One region of the Psychrilyobacter piezotolerans genome, then DNA from elsewhere that is predicted to be linked to it. Evidence: riboswitches for the same ligand, from Rfam matches in the RefSeq annotation. Region 1 holds a riboswitch; each other region holds the start of a gene.
The links. Region 1 has a riboswitch for lysine ahead of nhaC (Na+/H+ antiporter NhaC). Riboswitches for the same ligand answer to the same signal wherever they lie in the genome.
Positions count from the first base shown of each region.

Region 2: it holds a riboswitch for lysine, as region 1 does, so the genes downstream of both, DYH56_RS09245 (aspartate kinase) here and nhaC (Na+/H+ antiporter NhaC) in region 1, are expected to answer to the same signal.
Region 3: it holds a riboswitch for lysine, as region 1 does, so the genes downstream of both, kal (3-aminobutyryl-CoA ammonia lyase) here and nhaC (Na+/H+ antiporter NhaC) in region 1, are expected to answer to the same signal.

Region 1 is NZ_QUAJ01000001.1:97,541-102,732, reverse strand. It holds gene DYH56_RS00465 (GlmL-related ornithine degradation protein) at 1-1,211, shown strand, start outside; gene orr (ornithine racemase Orr) at 1,208-2,272, shown strand; lysine riboswitch at 2,321-2,504, shown strand; gene nhaC (Na+/H+ antiporter NhaC) at 2,610-4,025, shown strand; gene DYH56_RS00450 (sodium:solute symporter family protein) at 4,120-5,192, shown strand, end outside.
Region 2 is NZ_QUAJ01000015.1:13,317-18,508, forward strand. It holds gene dapA (4-hydroxy-tetrahydrodipicolinate synthase) at 1-66, opposite strand, end outside; gene DYH56_RS09240 (aspartate-semialdehyde dehydrogenase) at 89-1,075, opposite strand; gene DYH56_RS09245 (aspartate kinase) at 1,099-2,301, opposite strand; lysine riboswitch at 2,401-2,576, opposite strand; gene DYH56_RS09250 (M20 metallopeptidase family protein) at 2,791-3,933, shown strand; gene DYH56_RS09255 (ABC-F family ATP-binding cassette domain-containing protein) at 3,985-5,192, opposite strand, start outside.
Region 3 is NZ_QUAJ01000002.1:134,439-139,630, reverse strand. It holds gene kamB (lysine 5,6-aminomutase reactivase subunit KamB) at 1-45, opposite strand, end outside; gene kamA (lysine 2,3-aminomutase) at 35-1,288, opposite strand; gene kdd (L-erythro-3,5-diaminohexanoate dehydrogenase) at 1,318-2,352, opposite strand; gene kce (3-keto-5-aminohexanoate cleavage enzyme) at 2,365-3,180, opposite strand; gene kal (3-aminobutyryl-CoA ammonia lyase) at 3,191-3,562, opposite strand; lysine riboswitch at 3,654-3,836, opposite strand; gene amrA (AmmeMemoRadiSam system protein A) at 4,251-4,775, shown strand; gene amrS (AmmeMemoRadiSam system radical SAM enzyme) at 4,780-5,192, shown strand, end outside.

The DNA.
Region 1 (5,192 bases):
AATTGGGGATTAGAGAGTTGGAATATGATGAGTTCCTGGCTACAAGCAGTGCGGCAGGGGGCCTGAAGATGACTGTTCATGGGTTGGTATATGATATGACAGCCAAAGCGGCAAAGGAAGCAGCCCTTGGAGCGGGAGCAAATATCCACATGGTTACATCGGGAAAACTCCGAAGAACCGATCTAAAGGAAATAGAAAAAATTAAACCAAATATAATTTTACTTGCTGGAGGAGTGGACTATGGTGAGCGGGATACAGCTCTATACAATGCAGAACTCCTGGCTAAACTTAATCTGGATGTCCCTGTAATCTATGCAGGGAACATCCAAAATTGTGAGGAAATAAAGTTAATATTTGAGGACTATGGGAAGGAAGATCTTCTAAAGATAGTAGAAAATGTATATCCTAAGATAGACCAGCTGAATGTCGAACCTGTAAGACGTGTAATCCAGGATGTTTTTGAAGAACATATCATCCATGCTCCGGGGATGGAAAGGGTAAGAGACATAGTAAGCGGACCTATAGTACCTACTCCGGGAGCAGTAATGGAAGGTTCTAAGATCTTGAAAGAAGTTATAGGGGATCTGGTAACGATAGATGTGGGGGGAGCTACCACAGATATCCATTCGGTAACCGATGGCAGTGAGGAGATTACGCGTATTTTAATTTCCCCGGAACCTATAGCCAAAAGGACTGTTGAGGGAGACTTGGGAGTCTATGTAAATATGAAAAACATAGTTGAGATAATAGGAGAAAAAAACCTGGCTAAAGAACTGACCTTGGAGGAGGAAGAGCTGACGGAACATCTTTTGAATTTTCCGCCTATTCCTAAAAGTGAAGTGGAGATGAAATTAGTAGAGATCCTGACGGAAAAAGCGGTAATTATGTCAATTCATCGGCATGCGGGAGGATATAGACACCTTTTTGGTGAAACTAAAAAAACTCTTGCTGAGGGAAAGGACCTTACCAGTGTGAAGTGGATAATTGGGACTGGAGGAGCATTGACTAAACTGCCAAACAGGTTAGAGATCTTAAAAAAAGTAGCAATGAGCAACAAGGGAGATAAACTTCTGCCTACACCAGAGGTAAAAATATTGATAGATAATGATTATATTATGGCTTCTTTGGGAGTCCTATCAAAATATAATAAAGAGTCAGCTGTTAAATTACTCAAAAAAAGTTTAAGGATAGAGGAGGTGGAAACTTTATGACTGAATACCCAAGGGTAGTGGTTGATTTGGATAAAATTAGAAAAAATGTAAAAGTTTTGACAAAAAAATGCAGGGAATCCCAGATAGATGTAGTGGGAATAACCAAAGTTTTTTCTGGAAATATTGAGGTAGCTAAGATATTAGTGGAAGGAGGAGTAAAATATTTAGGAGATTCCAGGGTAGAAAATTTAAAAAAATATGAAAGCTTAGATGTTCCCAAGGTAATGATCCGTCTGCCTATGAGTTCCCAGATAAAAGAAGTGGTAAAACATGTGGATATAAGTTTAAACAGTGAAATATCTACTATAGCTCTTTTAAATGAGGAGGCAGGAAAACAATATAGAGTCCACAGAATTATTCTGATGCTTGAATTAGGAGACCTCAGAGAGGGAATCCTGCCTGAAGATGTAGAGAGCTATATGGATCAGATAAGTTCTATGCAAAATATTAAATTAGAGGGGATAGGTGTGAATCTCACATGTTATGGTGGGATCATCCCCAGCTTCGATAATTTAGAACAATTAGAAAAAATTGCGAATTTAATAGAGAAAAAATATGATTTAAAATTGAATATTATCTCAGGAGGGAATTCCAGTAGTTTAGATCTTTTGTGGAAGAAGAAGATGCCGCCAAAAATAAATAACCTAAGGTTGGGAGAAGCCCTTATCTTTGGGAGGGGAACAGCCTATGGAAAAAATCTAGAAGGGTGCTTCTATGACAGTGTAAAATTAGAGGTAGAGATAATAGAACTGAAAGAAAAGGAGTCCTATCCAGTGGGAGAAATTGGGCTCAATGCTTTTGGGAAAAAACCTGTATTTATCGACAGGGGAAAGAGAAAACGTGCTATATTAGCCATTGGAAAACAAGATGTAGACCAGTCTAACTTAGAAGCAATGGATGAAAAATTAATAATATTAGGTGCCAGTAGTGATCATTTGGTGCTGGATGTAACCGATTCAAAAAGGGAATATAAGGTAGGAGATATAGTGGAATTTAAGTTAGATTATGGTTCCCTTTTGCAGTTAACCACATCACCCTATGTAAAAAAAGTGTTTAATTAAAATTGACAGAATTAATAAATTATTATAGAATAACTTTCAGAAAAGAAAAATTTAGATAGAGGTTGCAAATATTAAAGAGTAATTATAGGTTAGTCATGACAAGCGTTGATCCTAGAATGAAAGGTAAATTTGCCGAAATGCGAAGAAAAGAGTCAAAATTCTTTGTGTTGGGATTATGGATAAGATCCATAAGACTGTCACCATATAAAATTGGTGATGTGCTATTAAATGATTTTGAGCATAGACTTTATTTAAGTTTTATTGTTGGGGGTTATTGATAGTGTTATCGATAGCTCTTTTTGTTACTTATAAATAAAAAAATCAGGAGGAATTGATTATGGGGAGTAAGATGAAAAAGGAAACGACACTGATGTACGCACTGATACCGTTGTTATTTTTAATAGGGAGTTTATTTTATGCAATTCAAATTGCACACATTGATGTACACATACCTATCTTAGTATCGGCATTTTTCGCAGCAGGAGTAGCTATATTTGGTCTGAACTACACATGGAATGAGATAGAAGAAGGAGTAGTTGAAACTATCAAGATGGCTTTAGGTGCAATTATAATTCTTATGATAATCGGAATGGTAGTAGGAACTTGGATTCAATCTGGTGTAGTACCAACTATGATCTTTTATGGATTAAAGATCTTGTCACCGGGAATATTTTTACCGGCAACTCTTATTATATGTGCTATTGTATCGGTGGCTACCGGTTCGTCATGGACAACAGCAGCAACAGTTGGTATCGCACTTATTGGTGTAGGAGAAGGACTGGGAATACCTAGACATATAGTAGCAGGTGCTATTATTTCCGGAGCATATATGGGGGATAAATTATCACCATTATCGGATACGACGAACTTAGCACCGGCAATGGCTGGGACAGATTTATTTACTCATATTAAACATATGCTGTATACAACAGTACCTAGTTTCATCATATCTATAATTTTATTTGGATTTATCGGGACTAAATATACAGGAGCAGCATTAAATACAGAGATGATCGACGGAATATTAAGCACTCTAAGTGGAAACTTTAATATCAGCCCACTACTATTATTAGTACCGGTTATTGTAATCGGGGCAGTAATAATGAAAGTTCCGGCAATACCCGGATTATTCGGTGGAGCTATCCTAGGTGGAATAGCTGCAATGATCTTCCAAGGAGCATCATTAGCTACGGTATTTTCGACTTTACACTATGGATACGAAGGTGAATCAGGGTTAGAAATGGTAGACTCTCTATTAAATAGAGGAGGACTAGACTCTATGATGTGGACTGTTTCATTAATTATTTGTGCCATGATCTTAGGTGGAATAATGGAAAAAACACAAATGTTAGAAACTTTAGCACTGAAGATTTTATCTGTGGCACATACTACTGGAAACTTAATATTAGTAACTATATTAACACCAATTTTTGTAAACTCAGTAGCTGGAGACCAGTATCTTGCCATAGTTGTGCCTGGAAGAATGTTTAAAGGTGCCTATGAAGAAAAAGGATTACACCCTAAAAACCTTTCCAGATCATTGGAGGATGCAGGAACCCTTACATCACCATTGATCCCTTGGAATACATGCGGGGCATATATGATCGCTACCCTGGGGCTGGCACCATGGACTTATGTTCCATATTGTTTCTTGAACTTAATCAATCCAATTGTAGCTATAATCTATGGGTATACAGGATTCTCTATTGAAAAGATAGAAAAGAAAAAGGTAGAAGCAGAAGCAGAAGTATAGAAAAAAGATAAAAATCCCTCCTAATTTTAGGAGGGATTTTTTACTTTGAAAAATATGATATAATATCTATATTATAGTTTTTAGGAGTGTTTAAATGAATCAGGTAATTTTAAGTTTGTATTTTTTTATAGTTATTTTTATAGGTTATAGTTCTTACAGGAAAATCAAAGGATCGAGAGATTATTTTATAGCAGGAAAAGATGCAGGTGTAAGGGAGATAGCCGGAAGTCTTTTGGCAACAGTATTGGGAAGTTCAGCGATTATAGGAAGTGTTAATTTTTCCTATGCCAATGGATGGGCTGGATCCTGGTTTATGCTTTGTGCAGCTTTTGGACTCTTATGTCTTTTACCCCTGGTAGACAGGTTAAAAAAAAATAAAAGTTACAATCTTCCGGAACTCATGGGAGAATTTTACGGGGAGGAAGTGAAAAATCTATCATCTGTTATTATTCCTATTGCATGGGTAGGTATAGTTGCAGCTCAGATAATGGGATCTGCTAAGATAATCTCTATCTTTGTGGATATGAATTATTCTACTGCAGTTATTCTAAGCGGCTTAGTATTCATTGCCTATACATTTTTAGGCGGGCAGTTATCTATTATCAAAACAGATTTTATTCAATTTCTGTTTATAATAGCAGGGGTAGTTCTTTGTTTTGTCTATATTTTAAAAGGGAATGGAGAAATAAACGGGATGGGGATGATCAATGAAAAATTTGATTATTTAGATCTGTTTATTATGATCCTTACCTATTCATCTACTTTTTTGGTGGGGCCGGATATTTACTCCAGGATATTTTGTGCGAGAGATGAAAAGACAGCTAAACAAGCAATAAAATTATCCATTGTAATTTTAATCCCATTGGGATTTATTTTAGCGGGGATAGGAGTTTATGTGAGTTCAAACTACGGAGTAGACATAGCTAAAGGATCGGTGCTGATGTTTTTAGCAGACAGAGTGTTGCCCCAGCCAATAGTGATCTTACTTTATTTTGGACTATTATCGGCAGTTATCTCCTCAGCAGATACAACCCTGCTTACCGCCTCATCTACCTTTGCCCAGATCTTCATGAAAGATCTCAGGGAGGAGAAAGCCATCAGATTAACCAGAATATTTATCCTTATTTTCGGAGGATTTTCTATACTGGTAGCACTAAAACTTACCTT
Region 2 (5,192 bases), on a different contig from region 1:
ATTGATACTCATATCCTCGTTGAAGGGAGTGATAAGAGCTACCCCGGATCCTTTAAAAATTCCCATAATTCCTCCTGTTTAAAAAATATTATTTTTTTATCAATAATTCAGCGATTTGCACGGTATTTGTGGCAGCTCCTTTTCTGATGTTATCGGCTACTACCCATAGATTTATTCCATTTTTCACACTGTAGTCCCTTCTGATTCTGCCTACAAATACTTCATCAAACCCGCTGGCATTTATAGGCATTGGATAGATATTGTTTTTTACATCATCCTGCAGGACAATACCTTCTTTATTTTTAAGTGCTTCTTTTAACTCACTTAGATCGAACTCTTTTTCAAACTCTAAGTTAACCGATACAGAATGACCGTTTTCCACGGGAACTCTGACACAGGTAGAAGTAATTGCCAACTCCGGTTTATTTAAAATTTTTCTGGTTTCATCGATCATCTTCAACTCTTCCTTAGTGTATCCGCTTTCTGTAAAGTCATCTATATGGGGAAGGCAGTTGAAGGCTATGGGGTAGGGGTAATTTGAAGGTTCTTTTCCTTCTATCCCATTTTTTAGATCTTCAACTCCGGCTACTCCGGATCCGGATACAGCCTGATAGGTAGAATAGATAACTCTTTTTATCCCATAGAGATCATCCAATACCTTTAGAGGAACCGCCACCTGGATGGTGGAACAATTAGGGTTAGCGATGAGTAAATTATCCTTTATTGCTTCCGGATTCACTTCCGGTACCACTAAGGGAACAGCCGGATCCATCCTCCATGCACTGCTGTTATCTATAACTGTAATCCCACAAGAAACAGCCACGGGAGCCATTTCTCTGCTCAGATCCCCTCCGGCAGAAAATAAAGCTATGTCTATCTTCTTAGAAAAAGATTCTGGTTTAAGTTCCTCTACTATATATGTTTTATTTTTAAAATTAATTTTTGTTCCACAGGATCTGGATGAGGCTAAAAGGTAGAGGTTATCTATGGGAAAATTTCTTTCCTCCAATACCTTGAGAAAGGTTCTTCCGACCATTCCGGTAGCTCCTACAATGGCAATGTTATATTTTTTCATGATCTCCTCCTAAATTGGTGTTTTTATAAATCAAATTCTCTGGCTAACATCTCAGTGGCAGTCTTTTTATGATCCTTAGAGATTGTACATGAAATACTGATCTCAGAAGTAGTTATATGATAAAAAGGAATTTTATTTTCAGCCAGAGTATTAAACACCTTGGCTGCCACACCGGAATGACTTACCATTCCAATTCCAACCAATGAAATCATGATTAAGTCAGATTTTATTTCTATGGAAATTTCCTCGAATTTATTTTTTAATTCCTCGATGGCTTTCTTTAAAAGTGATTCTTCCCTTTTAAAACAGCTAAAGGAAAGATCTAAGGTTCCTGCAGTAGTAATGTTTTGGCTGATCATATCGATATTTAACTCAAATTTACCCAAGGTGTTAAAAATACCTGCTACCAAGCTCTCTGAATAGGGAAGGTGCTGGATATTTACCATAAAAATATCCTCATTTAAGGTGATACCGGTAATGGGTTTATCCTCCATAATCTCATCTTGATTTAATATAAGGGTACCGTCATGATCCCTCAAACTTTCTCCCACATAGATGGGAACGTTATATTTTTTTCCCAGCTCTACAGCCCTTGTTTCCATGATACCGGCTCCTAAATTTGCCATCTCCATCATCTCCTCGTATGATATATATTTTATTTTTTTTGCATCGGAATATACTCTGGGATCGATGCTGTAAATTCCATCCACATCGGTGTAAATTTCACACCGTGCACCTAAACTGGCAGCCAGGGCTACAGCACTGGTATCCGATCCTCCTCTGCCCAGGGTAGTGATATCCCCTTTTTGGTTCATCCCCTGAAATCCGGCCACAATGACTACTTTTCCGCGATTCAAATGGGAAATTATTATTTTAGGATCGACACTCTTAATCCTGCTTTTAGTGTGATGACCTATGGTGGTTATTCCTGCCTGGGATCCTGTAAGAGAGATGGATTTTTTCCCCAACTCATTTAAGGCCATGGATAACAGGGCAACAGTTTGCTGCTCACCGGTAGCCATAAGGCTGTCCAATTCCCTTATATTTGGTGTTTCAGAAATTTTTTTAGCCATCTCAATCAGTTTATTGGTGGTTTTCCCCATGGCAGAGGCAACTACAACAATCTGCTCCCCTGCATCACTTAATTTTGAGATGTGGGAGGCTATATTTTTTATCTTATCTAAGTCAGCCAGTGAACTTCCTCCATATTTGTGTACAACGATCATATTTTATTTCCTCCTAAAAAAAAACTCTCCAGTAGTGGGAACTACTGAAGAGTAAAAATTACATCCATATCAAAAAACAAGATAAAAGATTAATCTATGACTTCAAATAGCACCCCATTACCTGATTATGATAATGACAGTTATATGGATCTTATCCATATCCCCAGCATAAATTCTTGCAAAATCCACACTTCGGCAATTACACCTTTCAAAACAGATCCTAAAATGCCTTCTCCCTGTTTTTACTATTTGTACTCGCAACCTCTATTTTTATTATTTGAAGTAAGTATATACTAAATGCAAAACAAAATAAAATATAGATAATGTATATGTTATGTATACTATATATATATTAAATTTTTAAATACATGTAGTATATGTATAACATAAATAATATATATTTTTAAATAACAAAAAAATGAGGTTTACTCTTATTTAAGAGTAAAATATTAAAAAATAATATAAATAATTTGTTTTTAAGGAGGAAGAGTGGAAAAAATAACAGAAAATATGAAGAAATACAGGAGAAATTTGCATGAAATCCCGGAATTGGGATATATGGAAAAAAAGACCCAAACTTACCTGCTCCAAGAGATAAAAAAGATGGGGTATGAGCCCGAGATAATTTGCGGAACCGGAATCTATGTCTATCTGGATGGAAATTCCAAGGAAACCTATGGGTTCAGGACGGATATGGATGCTTTAACTATTTTAGAAGAAACGGGAGTTTCTTATGAGTCTAAACACACGGGACTCATGCATGCCTGCGGGCATGACGGTCATATGGCAACCCTATTGGGGTTTATGGATTATTTAAGGGGGAAAAAATTAAAGAAAAATATCTTAATAATTTTTCAGCCTGCCGAGGAAGGACCGGGAGGAGCCAAAGATATTGTAACTAGTGGAATTTTAGAAAAATATAATGTTGTGGGGATCTTCGGACTTCATCTCTTTCCTAAGCTGGAGGAAGGAATAATCGGCTGCAGAGCAGGGGGATTTATGGCCAAGGCAGCCGAGATCAATATAGTTATCAGAGGAAAGAGCGGTCATGGGGGACAGCCTCATTTGGGAGTGGATTCCATCCAGGCAGCCGGGAAGATGCTGGAAGGGTTTAATCTGATTACCTCAAAATTTATAGCTCCCTTTGATCCCAGTATAATAGCCATAGGGAAAATAGAGGGGGGAACCATAAGGAATATCATTCCGGAAGTTACCCGGATGGAGGGGACTATCAGGGCTTTTTCTACAGAGACCTTTAATTTTATCGTAAATAAAATAAGGGATATAGCCCGTGGGATGGAACTCAGTTATGGGGTAGAAATAGAGATAGATCTGGCCGAAGGATATCCCCCTGTCATAAATGACAGGGAATATTATGATGTTCTGGAAGACGTTGTCAGAGGGGAAGAAAAGCTGAAATTTCAAGAGATAGATCCGGAGATGCTGGCAGAGGATTTCGGATTTTATCAGGAGGTAAGCAGGGGACTTTTTTTCTTTGTGGGAACCAAAAATGAGGACCTTGGTTATGTAGAATCCCTGCATAATTCCAAATTTAATTTTGACGAGAAAGTATTGGAAAACGGGCTCAGGGTATACAGGGGTATCTGTAAGAAATTAGGGATCTTGGATTAAAAAAATTACTATTAAAATAAAAAAAGCTGAGACGAGTCTCAGCTTTTTATTTTAATTATACATCTCTGCAAGTCTGGCTTCTACACCTTCGTCTTTGATATATTCATCAAATTCCATCAACTTATCGACGATTCCGTTAGGAGTTATCTCGATAATTCTATTGGATACAGTCTGGATGAACTCATGGTCATGAGCAGCAAATATGATAGTTCCATTAAATTTGATCAACGCTTTATTGAGTGAAGTGATAGATTCAAGATCTAAATGGTCTGTAGGGTTGTCGAATAAGTAAACGTTAGCTCCTGTCATCATTGTTTTAGATAACATACATCTTACTTTTTCCCCTCCAGAAAGAACACTAGGTTTCTTCTGAGAATCTTCACCGGCAAATAACATTCTTCCTAAGAATCCTCTGATGAAACTCTCATGGGGATCAGGTGAGTATGGTCTTAACCAGTCGATAAGGTCGGTTCCACTGTCTGCTTTAAAGTATTCCGAGTTATCTCTAGGCATATAACCTAGAGAAGTTGTTACTCCCCAAGTGATGCTACCTGAATCAGGTTCTATCTCTCCAGCCAGGATCTTGATAAGTGTTGTTTTAACGATATCGTTTTTAGCTAAGAGTACTACCTTATCTCCGGTGTTGACAGTAAATGAGATATTGTCTAATACCTTTACCCCGTCGATAGTTTTAGTTACATTTTCAATCTTTAACATGTTGTTCCCGGCATCTCTTTCAGATTTGAATTCGATGAATGGATATTTTCTGTTTGAAACCTGCATATCTTCAAACTTTAAGTTGTCCAGCATCTTTTTTCTTGCTGTTGCCTGGTTTGACTTTGAAGCATTGGCACTGAACCTGGCGATGAAGGTCTGTAATTCTTCTCTTTTTTGCTCTAATTTTTTATTTTTATTTCTCATTAATTCTAATACAACCTGACTTGATTCGTACCAGAAATCATAGTTTCCTACGAACATCTTAACTTTACCGTAGTCGATATCAGCAATATGAGTACATACCTTATTTAAGAAATGTCTGTCATGTGATACTACGATAACAGTGGCGTCAAAGTTTAATAGGAAATTCTCCAACCAGTTGATAGCATGGATATCCAGACCATTTGTAGGTTCGTCTAATAGAAGTACATCTGGTTCACCAAATAACGCCTGTGCTAAAAGGATCTTAACCCTTTGAGGTTCTGTAAGTTCATTCATCACTCTATAGTGAATTGAAGGATCTACTCCTAATCCTGTAAGTA
Region 3 (5,192 bases), on a different contig from region 1:
GCTGCTATAGGGGAAAAGGGAAGTGATTATCTTTTTAGTGTTCATTTCTAATATGTCTAGCGAGGACCTTAGGTTCGATAGCTAGCTGTTTACCGTCTAAAAGGTTAGCTATTCCAATGTGGTTACGTTCTTCCTGGCAGTGTTTACAGTCACACTTATCTTCATATGGTTTTGGTTCTGTATATGTTGTGATAACTCCTTCAAAGTTTCTAAGAACAACTCTTTTTGGACTTTGAGAGATAATATATTGAGGCATAACCGGAGTCTTACCTCCGCCACCAGGAGCGTCTACAACAAATGTTGGGATTGCATATCCAGATGTATGTCCACGAAGACCTTCGATGATCTCAATTCCTTTAGATACAGGAGTTCTAAAATGCTCCAACCCTACTGACAGGTCACATTGATATATATAGTAAGGTCTTACTCTTATAGCTACCAGATCCTGTACTAACTCTTTCATGATATGAGTACAGTCGTTTATTCCTCTCAGTAAAACAGATTGATTTCCTAGTGGAATTCCAGCATCAGCCATCAGTTCACATGCAGCTTTAGAAGCAGATGTGATTTCATCTGAATGATTGAAGTGAGTATTTAACCAGATTGGATGGTATTTTTTCATCATATTTACTAACTCGGGAGTAATTCTTTGAGGTAATACAACAGGAGTTCTAGATCCTATTCTTACGATCTGTACATGGGGAATATCTCTCAATCTTTTGAAAATATGCTCTAATTTTTCATCTGAGATAAGCAGAGCATCTCCTCCAGAAAGTAATACATCTCTGATTACAGGAGTTTTAGCTATATAATCGATGGCAGTATCTATCTTTTCCATTCCCAAGGCAGCATCTGTCTGGCCTGCAAATCTTCTTCTGGTGCAGTGTCTGCAATACATAGAACACATATCTGTAACTAACAATAATACTCTGTCTGGATATCTATGAGTGAGTCCTGGTACCGGTGAATCCTCATCTTCATGTAGAGGGTCGTCTAGATCAGCATCTGACTTACATACTTCAGCAGCTGTAGGAATTGCCTGTTGTCTTACCGGACACTTTGGATTTGATGGATCGATCAATGTTAAATAATACGGAGTGATTCCCATTCTAAGGATAGAGTTAGCTGTTTTTACTCCCTCCTCCTCTTCTGGTGTTAGGTCAAAATATTTTTTTAAATCTTCTAAAGTTTCGATTCTATTTCTTACTTGCCAGTGCCAGTCATTCCATTGCTCGTCACTTACATTTGGAAATAATTCTTTTCTTCTGCTCTCGTAGTTTAAATTCATCATAATTTTGTTGCCTCCCCTTTTATTTTCTATACATATAATTTTTCAAATAAGTTTCTGATAGTTTTAGATTCACGTATGATACCTAATGTAAGGTCAGCATGCCCCTTAGCATATCCATTTCCCACGATCATTTGTACGTCTTTTCCTACACCTTCAGCTCCTAAAGCTGCTTTTGTAAATGATGTTGCCATGGAGAAGAAATAAACTACCCCGTCGTCCTTTGTAATGAGGATAGATGACATCTCTGTATTGGCTACATTTACATTGTTGATAACTACATCGCACACATCTTCCCCTGTGATCTCTTTTACTTTTTCATAAACTTCAACAGGCTTAGTTGCGTCTGCAATAATTACATGGTGAGCTAAATTCATATCCAATATTCTTTTTGCATTTTCTTCACTGTATTCAATAACGATAACTTTACCAGAAGCCCCGGCATTTACCATGGCTTGATAAGCACATAAAACACCAGATTTTCCACCTCCGCCAATAATACAAACAGTGTCACCTTCTTTAACTAATCTTTCTACCTGTGCAGGAGCACCGGCTACATCCAGTGCAGCTAAAGCTAATTTTTCAGGAATATCTGCAGGTAATACAGAATATATACCAGTTTCAAAAAGGATAGCCTGTCCGTCTATATCAACTTGGTCGTTGGATACATTTACATTTTTAATCTTATTGATTTTTAATGGTGTAAGGGACAATGAAACTAAGGTAGCTAATTTATCTCCTACTTTTAAAGATTTATCAGGAAAATCAGGACCTATCTCTTTAACAACACCTATCAGCATTCCTCCAGACCCGGTTACCGGATTTTGCATCTTTCCTCTCTCTCCTACAATCTCATTGATCATAGTGGTCATCTTATCTATATCCTTGTTGCATGCTTCCTTTATTTGTGTGAATGATGCTGAATCAATATTTAATGTCATTACATCTAATAATAACTCGTTGTTTTTAATCTTCATTGTATTGTCAATTTTTAATGCAGCCTGTGGCATAGTTCCCATAGGTTCTATTACTCTGTGTGTTCCAAATGGACATCCTTTTATCATTTTCTCTCCCCCTTATAATCCTAATATGGCTCTTGCTTCTGCTGGTGTAGCTATTTGCCTGCCCAGTTCCTTGGCAATCCTTACTACCTTAGCTACCAAGACACCGTTAGATTCAGCTAAGACACCTTTTTCTAAATAGATATTATCTTCAAAACCAACCCTCACATGACCACCGCTTATGATAGCTGCTGCTGCCAACGAAAACTCAAATCTTCCAAGACCGGCAACTGAATAAGTAGAACCACAAGGCAAACTGTCTCTTAAAAATAAGAAGTCTCTCAGATCTCCTCCGATACCACCGTTAACTCCCATTACAAAACTAAAGTGCATAGGCGACTTAATAAACCCTTTTTTATTTAGTCTGACAGCCATCTCAATCATCGATTTATCAAAACACTCCAGTTCAGGTTTGACACCTCTTTCTATCATTTTTTCACCAAATTCTTTGATGGTATTTTCTGTGTTGGTAAAGACTTCGTCCCCGCCGAAATTTAAAGTCCCGCAATCCAGTGTTGCCATCTCAGGATGTAATTCTGTAGGCTGCAGTCTTTCTTCATTGGTCATCCCTACAGCACCCCCGGTAGATGGCTGGACGATAACGTCCGGACATTTTTCTTTTATGGCGTCCATACATATTTTAAATCGTTCCTTTGACTGGGTAGGAGTACCGTCATCCTCCCTTACATGAAGATGTATGATACTGGCTCCCTCTATATATGCCCCATATGCTTGCTCTACTATTTCTTCTACAGTATAAGGAACGTTAGGATTGTGTTCCTTAGTTACCTCAGCTCCACATATGGCAGCTGTTATGATTAATTTTTCCATCTTTTGCCCCCTAATTTCTTTGTTTATCTTTAGGTGTAACACAAGTTCCAGTGGCTCTGCAGACAACAACTGCTTTCTCTAAGACTTCACACGCAGAATCACTGATATCAGGTCTGGGAACGATTACTTTTCTAGCTTCAAAAACCATCCTTCTGGATGTATTACCAACTTTTTCTATATGACCTACAGCTTCGATAAAATCACCTGCATATACCGGAGCCATAAACTCAACGTTGTCATAAGCTTTAAATAATCCCTCGTCCCCATCTTGTCTGATAAGCAGTTCAGTAGCTACATCTCCAAATAAACCTAACATTCTGGCTCCATCCACTAAATTACCGCCATAATGAGCATCGTGGGTACTCATCCTCAATCTAATCATTACTTCTTTCACAACTCATTCCCCCTTTTTTATTTTTTTGCATCAAAAAAACACCTATCCATGATTTAAGACAGAAAATCACCAAGAACTAAAAAGAAATAGCTCTCCACAACTAAAGTTGTGACAGTCAAGATGGATTTTCCCATATTGACCAAGGTTAGCTCTATATAGATCCAACCTTTCGGCAATTAAGTCCTTCACTTTTAACTTCGCAAGATCTTCCGATCCTTTGAATGTTAAAAGTTACCACAATAAATGCTCCTCTATTATATATTTGATTTATGTTACCTATCTAAAAAAATGAAAACTCATTCATAGATTCGTTCTAATACATTTTTACTATATAAAGAACACAAAGTCAAGTGAAAAAAATATTTATATCCTTATTAGAGGAAATAAAAAGAAAAGTCTTTTTATGACGGTATTTTTTTATTTACTTATCCAGTTGATAAACTTAGTTTTTTAAGCTAACTTTATTAAGGAAAAATGAAGATATGACTGCAATATCTGTACTATTAAAAAAAAATAATATATTTAAAATGAATAGTTACCATAATAAAGTTATATAATTAGTTGAAAAATTAAATTTTATTTTCCCATGATAAATATATAAATTTAATAAAAGAGGAAGTTTATTAAATTTATGAAATAAAGAATAAGGAATAAATATTTTTTAGGAGGTGGTTGTGTGTATAAACCAAGGAGTATCTATGTAAAAGTAGCTTTAGAGAGTATTTTAAACAAATTAGGTTTAGGCGGACAAAGTGAAGAGGAAGATAAATATCAGGAAATGGAAGATCTGATGGAAAAAAAACCTTGTTTTGTCACCCTGTACAAGGAGAATTCCCTAAGGGGATGTATAGGAACCATGGTACCATACAGGGAAAATTTATTGGAGGAGATAAGGGCAAATGCCATCTCGGCTGCCTTCAATGATCCTAGATTTGAACCCTTAAAAAAAGAGGAATTAGAATGGTTGGAAATTTCTGTAGATGTCCTTTCCCCTATGGAGGAGATAGAGGATATAAAAGAATTAGATCCTAAAAAATATGGTATCTTAATCAGTGATGGAAGATCCCAAGGGGTACTTTTACCGGATTTAGAAGGGGTAGATAGTGTGGAGCAGCAGATAGAGATAGCCATGAATAAAGCCGGGATAACCCGTCAACCTGGATTGGTTATTAAAAAATTTACTGTAAAAAGGTATAGGTGAAAAGATGAAAGAAGCTATGTTTTATAAGAGATTAGAGGGTGAAAGAGTAGGATGTGAGTTATGTCCCCACAGGTGTATCATAGAGGAGGGTCGTGTGGGCAGATGCGGGGTAAGGAAAAACATATGGGGAAAATTGATAACCCAAAATTATGGAGTAGTTTCGGCTCTCAATATAGACCCCATTGAAAAAAAACCATTTTACCATTTTTACCCAGGGAAAGAGGTTTTATCCATTGGAAGTATAGGGTGTAATATGAATTGTGCTTACTGCCAAAACTATGAAATAGCCAAGGAATTTAAAGGGATACCCACTAAAGAATATACCTATGAGGAGGTATTGAAAGGCTTTAAAGGGTTTGGAGTGGCCTTTACCTACAATGAACCTACTGTTTGGTATGAATTTATGATGGATGTGGC